Regions from separate parts of the Lysinibacillus sp. SGAir0095 genome, predicted to be linked through region 1. Evidence: predicted binding sites of a transcription regulator. Region 1 holds the regulator's gene; the other holds the start of a gene.
The links. Region 1 encodes CtsR, which represses protease genes until heat stress. Its sites were predicted from a motif close to ATGGTCAATAAAGGTCAAACA; they were not measured.

Region 1 (7,331 bases):
ATTTTTAACACTTCGTAAAATTCGATACGTATGATGGCGTTCCCCTTCGAAATATAGAACAGTATCTACCATATGTTCTAGTAAACGAGGTCCAGCGATTTGTCCCTCTTTTGTTACGTGGCCTACTAAGAAAATAGCAATCCCCTTTGTTTTGGCAATCCGCATTAACTCTGCGGTACATTCACGAACTTGAGAAACACTACCAGGGGCACTTGTCACTTCCGGGTGGTGAATGGTTTGTATTGAGTCAATTATGACAAACTTCGGCCCGACTTCTTCTATCGTTTGGTTAATCAACTCTAGATTTGTCTCGGAGTAGATATAGAGTTCTGGTGATTGCACACCCAACCTGGATGCACGAAGCTTTGTTTGACGCATTGATTCCTCTCCGGATATGTACAAAACGCGATGTGCTTTGTTGGATAAAAGGGCAGATACTTGCATAAGCAAAGTCGATTTACCGATACCAGGGTCTCCACCAATTAATACTAGGGAGCCTGGGACAATGCCCCCACCCAAAACACGATTCAACTCTTCCATTTCTGTAGGAATTCGAGGTTCATCCGAGGTTTCAATATTTATGATAGGCGTAGCTTTTTGTGAAATAGAATTGGAATGCTGAAAAGCACCACGTGGACCTTTTGATACGACTTCCACTTCTTCTACCATCGTATTCCAGCCACCACAGCCCGGGCAGCGCCCCATCCATTTTGGAGATTCATAGCCACATGAATTACAACAAAACTTTGATTTCTTTTTTGCCATCTTGTCTCTCCTCCCTAAATTAATTCTTTAGTCAATTGTACATGACAACCTGTGAACCTCCTAATATATTACCAGGAGGTAAATTGAATTTTATAATTTCGAAAAAATTGTTACCCTGTTGAAGTATATCACCGAAAAACAGAAGCGGCTGACCGTGAAATCAGTCAACCGCTTAATAGCTTTAAATTATTTAGTTAGCACTGCATTTTTTGGCCTTACGATAAATTCATTATCAGCATAATCGATAACGACACTTTGACCTGTGCTGATTGTACCTTTTAATACCTCTTCAGATAGGCGGTCCTCCACATGTTTTTGCAGCGAACGACGTAATGGACGTGCACCATATTGTGGATCATATCCTTCTTGAGCAATTTTCTCAAGTGCGGCATCTGTAAGCTCCAGCTCAATATTTTGTTCTCTTAGGCGGTTTGTCAAAGATTTCGCCATTAGAGCGATGATTTGTTTTAACTCGTCTTTTTCAAGTGAGTGGAACACAATCATCTCATCGATTCGGTTTAAGAACTCCGGACGGAATGCTTTTTTCAATTCTTCAAGCATAGTGCCCTTCATATCTTTATACTTCGTTGATTCGGCGCTGCCAACACCAAAGCCTAATGATTTTTGATATTTAAGTGCATCAGCACCAACGTTCGATGTCATGATTACCACTGTATTTCGGAAATCTACAGTACGACCTTTAGAATCCGTTAAACGGCCATCATCTAGTACTTGAAGTAAAATGTTGAACACATCTGGATGTGCTTTTTCAATTTCGTCAAGCAATACAACAGAATATGGTTTACGACGAACTTTTTCTGTTAATTGTCCGCCTTCATCAAAACCTACATAACCTGGAGGTGAACCAACTAAGCGAGAAGTTGAATGTTTCTCCATGTATTCGGACATGTCAATTCGAATCATTGCGTCCTCATCGCCGAACATTACTTCAGCAAGGGCACGTGCAAGCTCAGTTTTACCAACCCCTGTAGGTCCCAAGAAGATGAATGAACCGATTGGGCGTTTTGGATCTTTTAATCCTGCACGAGCACGACGGATTGCACGAGAAATGGCTTCTACCGCTTCACCTTGACCTACAACACGTTTGTGTAACTCATCTTCAAGGTTAAGAAGTTTTGCAGATTCCTCTTGAGCAATTTTTGAAACAGGGATTCCAGTCCACATAGAAACCACCATTGCGATGTCCTCTACTGTAACTTCGGACTCTTCTTTCCCTTGTTTTTCCTTCCACGTTTTCTTTGTGGCCTCTAATTCATCTTTAATTTTTTGTTCTGTATCTCTTAATGCTGCTGCTTTTTCAAACTCTTGGCTTGATACGGCTGCATTTTTTTCAGAACGCACACCTTCTAATTTATCCTCTAAAGCTTTTAAATTTGGTGGAACAGTGAATGAACGTAAGCGTACTTTTGACCCCGCTTCATCAATTAAGTCAATCGCTTTATCTGGCAAGAATCGATCTGAAATATAACGGTCTGATAATTTTGCTGCCGCATCAACAGCTTCATCTGTAATTTTCACACGGTGATGTGCTTCATAACGATCACGTAAGCCTTTAATAATTTGAATTGTTTCATCCACCGATGGTTCATCTACTTGAATTGGTTGGAAACGACGCTCTAAAGCAGCATCCTTTTCAATGTATTTACGATACTCATCCAATGTTGTTGCACCAATACATTGTAGTTCGCCACGTGCTAATGAAGGTTTTAAAATGTTTGAGGCATCGATTGCTCCTTCTGCACCACCAGCACCAATTAATGTGTGTAGCTCATCAATGAAAAGAATAACATTACCCGCTTGGCGAATTTCATCCATCACTTTTTTCAAGCGATCTTCAAACTCACCACGATATTTTGTTCCGGCAACAACTGTACCCATATCCAATGTCATCACTCGTTTATCACGAAGCGTCTCAGGTACTTCATTGTTTACGATTTGCTGTGCTAAGCCTTCTGCAATCGCTGTTTTACCAACCCCCGGTTCACCAATTAATACAGGATTGTTTTTTGTACGACGAGAAAGCACCTCGATTACACGAGTAATTTCTTTACTACGACCGATTACAGGATCTAGTGAGCCTTCACGAGCAATCGCCGTCAAGTCGCGAGCTAAACCATCTAATGTTGGTGTATTTACAGATTGAGTAGGATTGCTCGCGTTTTGAGCAGCATCATTGTTACCAAGTAATAAAAGAACTTGTTGACGCGCTTTGTTTAAGCTCACTCCAGCGTTCGCTAATACTCGAGCCGCTACCCCTTCACCTTCACGGATTAAAGCAAGTAAAATATGCTCTGTTCCGATATAGGCATGGCCTAGCTTTCTAGACTCGTCTACTGATAATTCAATGACTTTTTTAGCTCTTGGCGTATAGTGAACAATCGGACCAACATCCTTTGCACCTTTTCCAACCAGCTCTTCAATGCCTGATTCTATAATTTGCGGGCTCACATCAATTGCTTCTAGGGCTTTTGCTGCAATTCCCCCACCTTCACGAATAAGGCCAAGTAAAATATGTTCTGTCCCAATGGATTCGTGTTTCCAACGAATTGCTTCTTCTTGTGCTAATTGCAATACTTTTTGTGCACGTTGAGTAAAACGGTTAAACATCATATCTTTCCTCTCCTTTTTCCAATAACTTTTGATTATTCAAATTTAACTTTTCACGTAATAGTTTTGCTCTATACATATCTCGTTCACTAGCTTGAAGAGTTGTACCTGCATACTGCTGTACAAAGCCTGGTTGTATAAGAATCATGCACTCATTTAATACATTCAATGGGACATCCTTAATGATGCCTACATCAACTCCAAGGCGAACATTTGATAAACAAGAAGCAGCTTCTTCGCTCGTCATGATTCGGGCATACTTTAAAGTACCTAACGAACGATTAAAGCGGTCTTCTAATATTATTCGAGAATTTTTTAATAATGCCTCTCGAGCACCGCGCTCATTTTTGATAATTTGTAACGCGACCTCTTGCAGGTCTTTTAAAATCTCCTCTTCCGATTTACCTAGTGTTACTTGATTAGAGATTTGATAAATATTCCCTAAATTTTCACTGCCTTCTCCATATATACCCCTTACTACCATTCCTAATCGTGCAAGCATCTGTGTAACTACTTTTATTTGTTTAGACATGGTAAGGGCCGGCAAATGCATCATAACTGATGCTCGAAGTCCTGTGCCAACATTGGTTGGGCAGCTCGTTAAGTAACCAAATGACTCATTAAAAGCATAAGGAAGATGAACTTCTAATTTGCTATCTAGCTTATAGGCATTTGCATAGGTTTCTGCAAGCTGAAGTCCTGGAGCCAAGCATTGAATCCGCAAGTGATCTTCTTCGTTTACCATTATACTTATTGCTTCATCATTCGATATATGAACAGAGGCGGACTTCTCTTTTTTTGCTAAAAGAGGACTGATCAGGTGCTTTTCAACTAAAACTTGCCTTTGCAGTGCAGGCATTTCTTTAATGGTAAAATGCGAAAACTTATGGCCCTCAGCTTTAATAGAATTTAACGCTTCGTTAACCATTTCATCAATTTGATGGGCTTCATTTTCTGTAAAGCTTAATGGGAAACGATAACCATCCAAGTTTCTGGCTAAACGAATACGTGTGCTCAAAACAATGTCTGCATCAAGTCCTTTTACATCCATCCATCCTGGTGCACCGCTTTTTAAAAAGTGTTCAAGATTCATGGTGTATCAACACCCCCACGTTCCAACCTACGCTCCATCTCTCGAATCTCATCACGTAAGCCAGCCGCATCTTCAAAACGTTCTTCATGTATGGCTAATTGTAATTGTTCCCGAGTAGACTCTATTTGCTTTTTGATCCACTCGTTATGATGATTCGGCTTTCCAGGTGCTTTTCCGCTATGAGTGGTTCCTGCTTGTATTTTTGTCAGAACAAGCGGAAGTTGTTTACCAAAGGTTTCATAACATTGTGGACAACCAAGCTTCCCTTCATTCAAAAATTTACGAAACGTGAAGCCACACGTCGGACATTTAGCACTTTTTTGAGTAGTTGATTGTGCTTTTTCCTGTGTCCCGCTATTCCAAACAGGTAATCCAAATAAATTAGAAACAAGCTGATGAATTGGAATTTGTTCTTCTTTATGAAAATCTAAATTAAAAGGATGAAAATTTTGTGCACAAACCTCACAATAATGTTTTTCACTTTTTTGGCCATTAACTACTTGTGTTACTGTTACTGTAGCTTGTCGCTCTTTACAGTGTTCACAAACCATGACCTCACCCCTTTTTTAAAAATGTATTTATAATGATCGAGAGCTCCTAATAATTTGAGCCCAAGTTATTTATCGTATTTTAATGTGGTCAACATAGATTGCAGTATATAGGATCTTAACTCGTCTCTAATCGGTAATTGTAGTCGAAGTGTAGACCTATCGATTGCAGCCAGCATTAGTTTTGCTTCGCGTTTTGAGATTACTTGTTCATCGATTAAACGATAAATAATATCTTCTGCCATTGCTTGTGTTGCACCATGATTAATTTGGCTAATCATATCCTCCAGCAAATCAATTCTGGAATGTGCTTTAACACGTAAGATTCGGATATAGCCACCGCCTCCTCGTTTACTTTCAACAAGATAACCTCTTTCAGCAGTAAATCGCGTATTGATCACATAATTTATCTGCGAGGGGACGCATTGAAACTTATCTGCCAACTCACTACGTTTGATTTCAATATGTCCTTGACCACCTAATTCGATAACTTGTTTCAAATAACCTTCAATGATGTCAGATATATTTCTCATTTTTTATTCCTCACCCCAATCACACACTGACTTTGACTATCTTTGACTATATTATATAAACATCAAAATCAAAATGCAAATCAAATGCCCAAGATCAAAATCCCAATTTTCATGCCGAACTACCAGGAATCCTCGAATACAGATTTATGCCTAATAAAATAAAGAGGCAATCTCTTTTCAACATGAGACCACCTCTTTCAAATACGTTTCACAGGAACTTTATTTTAAGAAATAGCCCCAAAAAGTATTTAATAACTACTTTTGGTTCATTTCTTATTATGATGTTAATTACTTTAATCTAAACCCTAATTTTTACAATTGGCTTATACCCAACGTCCAACAATCGGGTAATTCCATTTTTCTTCGTTTAACGCTTTTATAATTCCGATAACTGGAACAACGATTGTCATGATGACGAAGACGATTAAGAACGGAATCCCTATCAAGATGAAGCTAAAGAAGCTGGATATCCCGATTAACAGCCACATCACTACCTGGAATAATAATGCTTGTATAGAAAGTCGCTTAATATCCTCCTCCGTGCTTAATAACCAAAATAAAATCGGCACCAACATCGGAGCAAAAAATGCACTTGCATGGATAATTACTTTTCCCCATTTACTTTCCATCTATCTATCAGCCTTTCTTTTCAATTATGTTTTATTGTATATTACTTTTACGGTTGAATTCCAAAATAGTTTCAACTTAAAATACCCTATTTTAGCAGCTCTTATTATGAAAAAGAAAAAATCCGCAAGTATTAGTTACTTGCGGACAGGATTATTTTGAAGTTTTTTTCTTCATATTCATCGGCTTTGGGTCTGGCTTTTCTTCATCGTCATGCGGGAATAGGATATAAGCTACAAAGCCTGAGAATAATGTAGCCACCACTACGAGTAATACACTATCTCTTGTTGAAACCTCTTGAAAATAGTTTCTTAACATTAAAATTGCCCCAACAGCTACTACCACCATTGATGGAATGACAAATTTAAATCGGCGTTTCTCCATTTTTTAACGTCCTTTACATAATATTATCTATTTGTATTATTTACTTACATTCCTTTGTTACCTAAACACCTCGTATTTTACATGGGATATTTCTAAATTACAAATCGAGGTACATAGAATTATTAAACTATTAATATTTTCTATCGTAACCTCACATCTTTATGGAATATACAAACAGATTTAATGTATCATAGATATAAAGTATCATTTCTATAAAATAGTAGAACGGAGAATATAATGTCTATTTTCAAAAAAAATCTACAAAAACGGAATTCCCGCTATTTCGATGTAGAAAAATACATACAGGAAGTTACATTAAATCTATCTAATTACCCAGATCTTCAGAATCAAGTTCAACTGATTAATTTAACAGTTGAAGACCTAGCTATCTTAAAGCAACTAAAACCTTTAACTGAACAATTTATTCCCGAAATGGTTAATCAATTTTATGACGCACTGATAAAGAGTCATCATCTAATGAGCATTATCAATCAACATTCAAAAATTGAACGATTAAAGGGTACATTAACAAAACATTTATCTGAAATTTTCGAAAGTAAAATCAATGATGACTATGTAAGACAAAGAAATACAATCGCTGCAACACATGTACGTATCGGCCTAGAATCGCAATGGTATTTAAGCTCATTCCAATCATTGACGTCTACTTTTAACAATTTTATAAACGAGCTGGATATTTCAAAAGAAGATTCTCTAAAAGCAATCAATGCTTTCTCTAAAATTATTAATCTT
Region 2 (7,331 bases), 1.2 Mb from region 1:
TTTACACGGTGTCCGTGATGAACAGCTTTCTGAGGTTAAAATGAATATTCACTTTTGGGAGATTGTCATGAAATCCATCCATGAAGTAAATACCATATATGAGGAACTAAAGATTCGAGGATTTGGAGATTCTAAAATCGGGATAGCTGGTTCATCCATGGGCGGGATCGTTACTGCAGGATGTTTAAATTCATATGATTGGATAAGTACTGCGGCAATATGTATGGGTGCTCCGGGGTATGTTGAGTTAGCTAATTATCAGTTGGAACAATTCGGAAAAATGGGAGTTAAATTACCGTTTGATGAAAAACAAAAAGAAGCAATTTTAAATCAATTGTCAGAATATGATATAACAAAGAATCTGAACCGCTTCAAACAAAGACCAGTGATATTTTGGCATGGACATAAAGATGTGACTGTACCATTCAAAAATACATATCATTTTTATACGCAATTACGTTCACACTATGAACAATCACCTGAGAAATTAAAATTTGTTGAATCCAAAAGCTCAGGACATAAAGTACCGCGTAGTGGTGTGCTTGCAGTCACTTCGTTTCTTTCACAACATTTGGCATAAATAATTTCATTTGCTATGATAGAGTTAACACTATAGAGAAGGGGGAAATAAAGAAATGGCAATCAGTGAAGACATGAAAGAAAGCATGTTGGGTGCTTTAGAAAACGTAATTGATCCTGAGCTTGGTATCGATATTGTCAACTTAGGTTTAGTATATGAAGTAGATTTAGATGAAGAAGGGTTAGCGACTGTCACAATGACGCTAACATCTATGGGGTGCCCACTTGGTCCAGTTATCGTTGACCAAGTAAACACTGCCTTAGGTGAGTTACCTGAAGTTAAGAAAGTTGATGTCAATATTGTTTGGCAGCCAGCATGGTCAAAAGACATGATGTCACGGTACGCAAAAATGGCATTAGGAATCAGATAAAGTGCAAATGAGCAACTCCAAATAGAGTTGCTCATTTTTTTATGCTCATTTTACAAGGAGGTTGGGCAATTAGGTAACACAGCCTACAATGCAAACGACACCTTAACATTGATTGCTAATGGAAAATTTAAATGATTATCTTGCATAAATCAGGGGAATTAAAGAAATACCAGATTTAGTTATTAAAAACTTAAAAATTAGGAGGTTTCTTTAACATGAAAGCTGTTACTTTCCAGGGTACTAAGGATATGCAGGTAAAAGAGGTAGCCGATCCAAAAATTGAAAAAAGTGACGATATTATTATTCGTGTGACGTCTACAGCCATATGTGGCTCTGATCTTCACATCTATCAAGGTGCACTTCCTGCATCAAAAGATTATGTAATTGGTCATGAACCAATGGGAATTGTTGAAGAAGTTGGCCCTACTGTAGAGAAAGTGAAAAAAGGAGATCGTGTAGTACTTCCATTTAATATTTCTTGTGGTCACTGCCATTATTGCCAACATGATATGGAAAGTCAATGTGACAACTCCAATCCAAATCCACATGTCGATACAGGTGGATATTTTGGATTTACTGAACGTTATGGAGGTTATCAAGGTGGACAAGCCGAATTACTACGTGTACCATATGGAAACTTTGTACCCTTTGTTATCCCGAAATCTGTAGAACTAGAAGATGAGTCGTTACTCTTTATGTCGGATGTTCTCCCAACAGCATACTGGAGTGTTGAAAGTGGAGGGGTAAAAAAGGGGGATACAGTGGTAGTATTAGGGTGTGGTCCAATCGGTTTAATGACCCAAAAATTTGCATGGATGAAAGGGGCAAAACGTGTCATTGCAGTTGATAATCTTCCTTATCGCTTAAATCATGCAAAAAAGATGAATAATGTTGAAATTATTAACTTCGATGATCACGAAGATACAGGTGAATATATTGCTGAAATCACAAAAGGCGGTGCAGATGTCGTAATCGATTGCGTAGGGATGGATGGGAAAAAGAATCCGCTTGAAGTAGTTGAGCAAAAATTAAAACTTTCAGGTGGTACAACTAGTGCAATTCGTATTGGCATGAAAGCAATTAAAAAGTTTGGAACTTTACAAATTACGGGTGTTTATGGCTCAATCTACAATCATTTCCCATTAGGTAATCTGTTTGAACGAAATATAACGGTTAAAATGGGGCAAGCTCCTGTAATTCACTACATGCCAATGTTATTCGAAATGATTAAAAAAGGTGAGATTGATCCAACTGAAATTATCACGCATAAACTTCCGCTTAATCGTGCTAGTGAAGCATATAAAACCTTTAATGACCACGAAGATGAGTGTATTAAAGTCATATTAAAGCCCTAAGAGTTTTAGGTTTCTTAATGGATAAAAAGGTACACAGCAGCTTTCCCTCTGTGTACCTTTTGAATTTTAGTCGCATTGTGAAAATTTTAATCGATTCGACAAATTGTTGCGGGGCAATTTTCGCAAGCAATTTCTTCCTTTAGATAATTTAAATCTAAAATTGTAATATAACCTTTTTCAAACGTAATGATGTTTAGCTTTTTCAGCTCATTTAGCATGCGATTAATCATTTCCCGACTTGTAGAGCACAGATTGGCAACTTCACTGTTTGTTAGATGAAGATTGATAAAAATATGATTGTTGTCTTCATTTATCGGCTCTCCATAAGTATTTGATAAACGAATTAAAGTAGAAAAGAGTGCTCCTCTTTTGCCATGAATAACTAGATCCCGAATTAAGCTTTGATTTTTTAAATTTTCATTCTGAATCCATTTTAAGTATTCAATCATTAGAGAAGGCTGTTCAGTTAGGATCATTTCCAAAGTATTTTTGTTAAGGATAATTATCTCTGAGTTAATAATAGCTTTTGCTGTATTTGAGTGGAATGTTGTCGGACCAAATAATGAACTTTCACCAATGATACTATTCTTTCCGCAAACTCGAAAAGTAAGTTCTTTACCGTGTTCAGTTTCCTTACTAATTTGAACGGATCCATTCTTAATTAAAAATAGATCTCCAGCACTTTCGCCCTCATGGAAAATATGATTTCCTTTTTCCACTTTCACCAGAAGACCGCCTTCCTCGAATAGTTGATAAATATCCATTGATAAGTTATCAGTTAATCCCATTCCTTCACATCCTTTATAAAGCCAATCTTTAACTTCATTTATAAAAAGTATTTTCAATATATGATATCACAAGAAACTAAAACTAAATGTAAACTTTTAGTGCCAATTTTTGCATTTCATGAGTAAACAGCTTATAATTGAATTAGTCAAAAAAGGTCAAATTAGTTTCCGGATATGCTCAAGTTTTGTTAAAATTCGAGTTTGAATCTGTAACAATAGATGTAATTGAAAAAAATTTTGAAAGGGTGTTCTAGAATGCAATTTCAACAACAAGACAATCGTAGTCCGTTAGAACAATTTGGTCGCAATTTAATTGAAGAAGTTAAGAATGGTAAGATGGATCCTGTCATTGGTCGTGATGAAGAAATTCGAAATGTCATTCGAATCCTATCAAGAAAAACAAAGAACAATCCCATTCTAATAGGCGAACCAGGTGTTGGGAAAACGGCAATCGTCGAAGGACTTGCACAACGAATTGTTCGAAAAGATGTTCCGGAAGGGTTAAAAAATTGTATTTTATATGAACTAGATATGAGTGCTCTAATAGCAGGAGCAAGCTATCGAGGGCAATTTGAAGAACGTCTTAAAGGTGTACTAAAAGAAGTAAAGGACTCGGAAGGTCAAATCATCTTATTTATCGATGAAATCCATACCATTGTTGGTGCAGGTAAAACAGATGGTGCAATGGATGCTGGAAATATGCTAAAGCCGATGCTGGCGCGTGGGGAGCTGCATTGTATCGGAGCAACTACTTTAGATGAATATCGTATGTACATTGAAAAAGATCCTGCCCTTGAACGTAGATTCCAGCAGGTAGTTGTACGCGAGCCTTCTATTGAAGACACGGTTTCAATCTTGCGTGGGTTAAAGGAGCGTTTTGAATTACACCATGGTGTCCGAATCCATGACCGCGCAATTATTGCAGCAGCAGAGCTTTCAAACCGTTATATTACGGAGCGATTCTTGCCAGATAAGGCGATCGACTTAATAGATGAGGCATGTGCGATGATTCGAACTGAAATCGACTCAATGCCGCAAGAGCTAGATATTGTAACTCGTCGTGTGATGCAGCTTGAAATTGAAGAACAAGCCTTAACAAAAGAAAAAGATGAAGCAAGCAAAAAACGCTTAGATGCTTTACGCATTGAATTAGCAACATTAAAAGAATCTACAGACAAAATACGTAAACAATGGGAAGAAGAGAAACAGGCCCTGCAAATTATTCAAAAGAAACGTGAACAATTAGATGGCTACCGTCGAGATTTAGAGGATGCAGAAAGTAAATATGATTTAAATAAAGCAGCTGAACTTCGTCATGGTAAAATTCCCGAATTAGAAAAGGAATTATCAGCTTTAGAAGAAGCGTTGAAACTGGGTTCTGACACAAGAATTCTGCGCGAAGAAGTAACTGCGGATGAAATAGCTTCAATTATTTCTAGATGGACAGGTATCCCAGTAAAGAAGCTTGTGGAGGGAGAGAGAGAAAAGCTTTTACGTCTGAAAGATACTTTACATGAACGAGTTGTTGGCCAAGATATGGCGGTAAGACTTGTAACGGAAGCGGTGTGGCGTGCACGTTCAGGCATAAAAGATCCAAATAGACCAATCGGTTCGTTTATTTTCTTGGGTCCTACTGGTGTAGGGAAGACGGAACTTGCAAAAGCATTAGCCGCACAGTTATTCGATTCAGAGGATCATTTTATCCGCATTGATATGAGTGAATATATGGAAAAGCATAGCGTATCCCGACTAGTCGGAGCTCCTCCAGGATATGTTGGATATGAAGAGGGCGGTCAATTAACAGAAGCGGTTCGACGTACTCCATATTCAGTTGTTTTGTTAGACGAAATAGAAAAAGCACATCCTGATGTTGCAAATATATTGCTTCAAATTTTAGATGACGGTCGAATTACGGACAGTCAAGGTCGTCTAGTGAATTTTACGAACACAGTTGTCATAATGACGTCCAATATAGGTTCACATTATTTGCTTGAGACTAATCCAGAACAACAACAATCATTAGAGGATTTAGTCATGTCGGAATTGCGTGCACACTTTAAACCAGAGCTGCTGAATCGTGTTGATGACATTATTACGTTCCATGCATTAAGTAACGAACATTTCCATGCTATCGCTTGGAAATATGTAGGCCAATTGAAAGAGCGTGTAGCCGAACAAGAAATCGAGTTAAAGGTTCGTGAAGAGGTAGTAGATTGGATTGTAGAATACGGTATCGATCCTCAATTTGGTGCGAGACCTTTAAAACGATTTATTCAACGGAATGTTGAAACTGCTGTAGCGAAAGAGTTATTAAAAGGAGAAGTGCTTCCAGGTGAAGCATTACAGGTTACTATAGAGGATGGTCAGTTACACGTAATAAAATATGTGTAAATAATTAAAAAATGGGTAGCTCTAAAAAAGAGTTACCCATTCTATTTTTAAAAAATAAAAGCACTTCTATTTAGAAGTGCTAACATTCAATATTAGTGATGATCTGCTTCCGGTGTTGGTTCGTTTGGAATAATTGCACTAATAATAAAGATTAAAATTGTAACAATAACGCCAAGAATTAAACTAGTTGAAACAACAAAAGGTACAGCTAAAATTGAACTTACAACATAATTTAACATTAACATTAATAGTACAGACCAAATTAAAGTCATTACATATTGCATTCATTTCACCTCTATAAAACATTTTTAAATAGTATTCCAATTCTCATCTAATTTATCATAACATATACATTCATAAAAAAGAACTACAAACTTAAGAACAAATGGTGAATAAAAGGTTGAGGTATTTTTTTTTATGAGCTATAATTATGACCAAGTACTAAATGTTAGTAGTAAAACGGGGGGATTAAAATGAACGCAGGGATCATTGGATTAGGGAAATACGTTCCAGAGAAGGTTGTAACAAACTTTGATTTAGAAAAAACTTTAGATACAAATGATGAATGGATTCGCACAAGAACTGGTATACAAGAAAGAAGAATTGCAGGAGACGAAGAGAATACTTCTGATTTGGCATTAGCTGCCGCTAAAATTGCGATTGAAAATGCGAATATTACTGCAGATCAAATCGGTTTGATATTAGTTGCAACAGTAACTCCAGACAGAGGTTTTCCAAGTGTTGCATGTCAAATACAGGAAACATTGGGTGCTGTTAATGCGGCGGCAATGGATGTTTCTGCAGCATGCTCAGGATTTATTTATGCACTTGCTACAGCAAAGCAGTTTATTGAAAGTAAAAGCTATAAATATGTCTTAGTAGTAGGTGTTGAAAAACTATCTAAAATCACTGATTGGAATGATCGTAATACAGCAGTATTGTTCGGGGATGGTGCATGTGCGGCGGTAATTAGCGAGGTAAGTGAGGGAAGAGGTATTTTATCATTTGAATTAGGTGCAGATGGAACTGGTGGTAAGCATCTATTCTTAAATGATGAAAATACAATTTCAATGAACGGAAGAGAAGTCTTCAAATTTGCTGTTAGACAAATGGGTGAATCAGCAGTTTCAGTGATTGATAAAGCTGGACTATCTAAAGAAGACGTCGATTTACTTATTCCACATCAAGCAAATATTCGTATTATGGAAGCTTCTCGTGAAAGACTAGAATTACCTGAAGAAAAACTATCAAAGCATATTCATAAATATGGCAATACATCTTCTGCTTCTATCGGTCTTGCTTTGGCAGACGAATTAGAAGATGGTAAAATTAAAGATGATGATATTATTGTGTTAGTCGGTTTTGGTGGCGGCCTAACTTGGGGTGCAGCTGTCATTAAATGGGGAAAATAATATTAGTGAACGAGTAGTTTAATACCAAAGGGGGATTTAAGAACTATGAAAAGAAGAGTAGTTATTACAGGAATAGGAGCTGTTACTCCTCTAGGAAATACAATCGAAGAAACATGGGAAAATCTAATCGCCGGAAAATCTGGTGTTGGAGCTTTAACACGATTAGATACTGAAAAGTTCCCTGTTAAAATAGCAGCAGAAGTTAAGGATTTTGATATCGAGCAGTATGTTGAGAAAAAAGAAGCAAGAAAAATGGACCGTTTCACTCATTATGCATTAGCAGCTTCCATTATGGCCATGAAAGATTCTGGGTTAACAATTACGGAAGAAATTGCTCCGCGCGTAGGTGTTTGGATTGGTTCTGGTATTGGTGGGATGGAAACTTATGAAAACCAATATATCACTTTCCAAGAACGTGGTGTACGACGAGTTAGT

Region 2: C1N55_RS05065 (ATP-dependent Clp protease ATP-binding subunit) is a predicted target of CtsR. The motif match lies at 3,236-3,256, and genes of this name have one in related genera.

The regions. Positions count from the first base shown of each region.
Region 1 covers NZ_CP028083.1:4,008,877-4,016,207, forward strand. Annotated here, with positions in the region: gene radA (DNA repair protein RadA) at 1-765, opposite strand, end outside; gene C1N55_RS19760 (ATP-dependent Clp protease ATP-binding subunit) at 952-3,396, opposite strand; gene C1N55_RS19765 (protein-arginine kinase McsB) at 3,386-4,486, opposite strand; gene C1N55_RS19770 (UvrB/UvrC motif-containing protein) at 4,483-5,037, opposite strand; gene C1N55_RS19775 (CtsR family transcriptional regulator) at 5,103-5,567, opposite strand; gene C1N55_RS19780 (DUF4870 domain-containing protein) at 5,891-6,196, opposite strand; gene C1N55_RS19785 (hypothetical protein) at 6,348-6,578, opposite strand; gene C1N55_RS19790 (globin-coupled sensor protein) at 6,816-7,331, shown strand, end outside.
Region 2 covers NZ_CP028083.1:1,023,965-1,031,295, forward strand. Annotated here, with positions in the region: gene C1N55_RS05045 (prolyl oligopeptidase family serine peptidase) at 1-580, shown strand, start outside; gene C1N55_RS05050 (metal-sulfur cluster assembly factor) at 636-950, shown strand; gene C1N55_RS05055 (zinc-dependent alcohol dehydrogenase) at 1,166-2,305, shown strand; gene C1N55_RS05060 (Crp/Fnr family transcriptional regulator) at 2,392-3,093, opposite strand; gene C1N55_RS05065 (ATP-dependent Clp protease ATP-binding subunit) at 3,349-5,484, shown strand; gene C1N55_RS05070 (YjzD family protein) at 5,577-5,768, opposite strand; gene C1N55_RS05075 (beta-ketoacyl-ACP synthase III) at 5,958-6,896, shown strand; gene fabF (beta-ketoacyl-ACP synthase II) at 6,942-7,331, shown strand, end outside.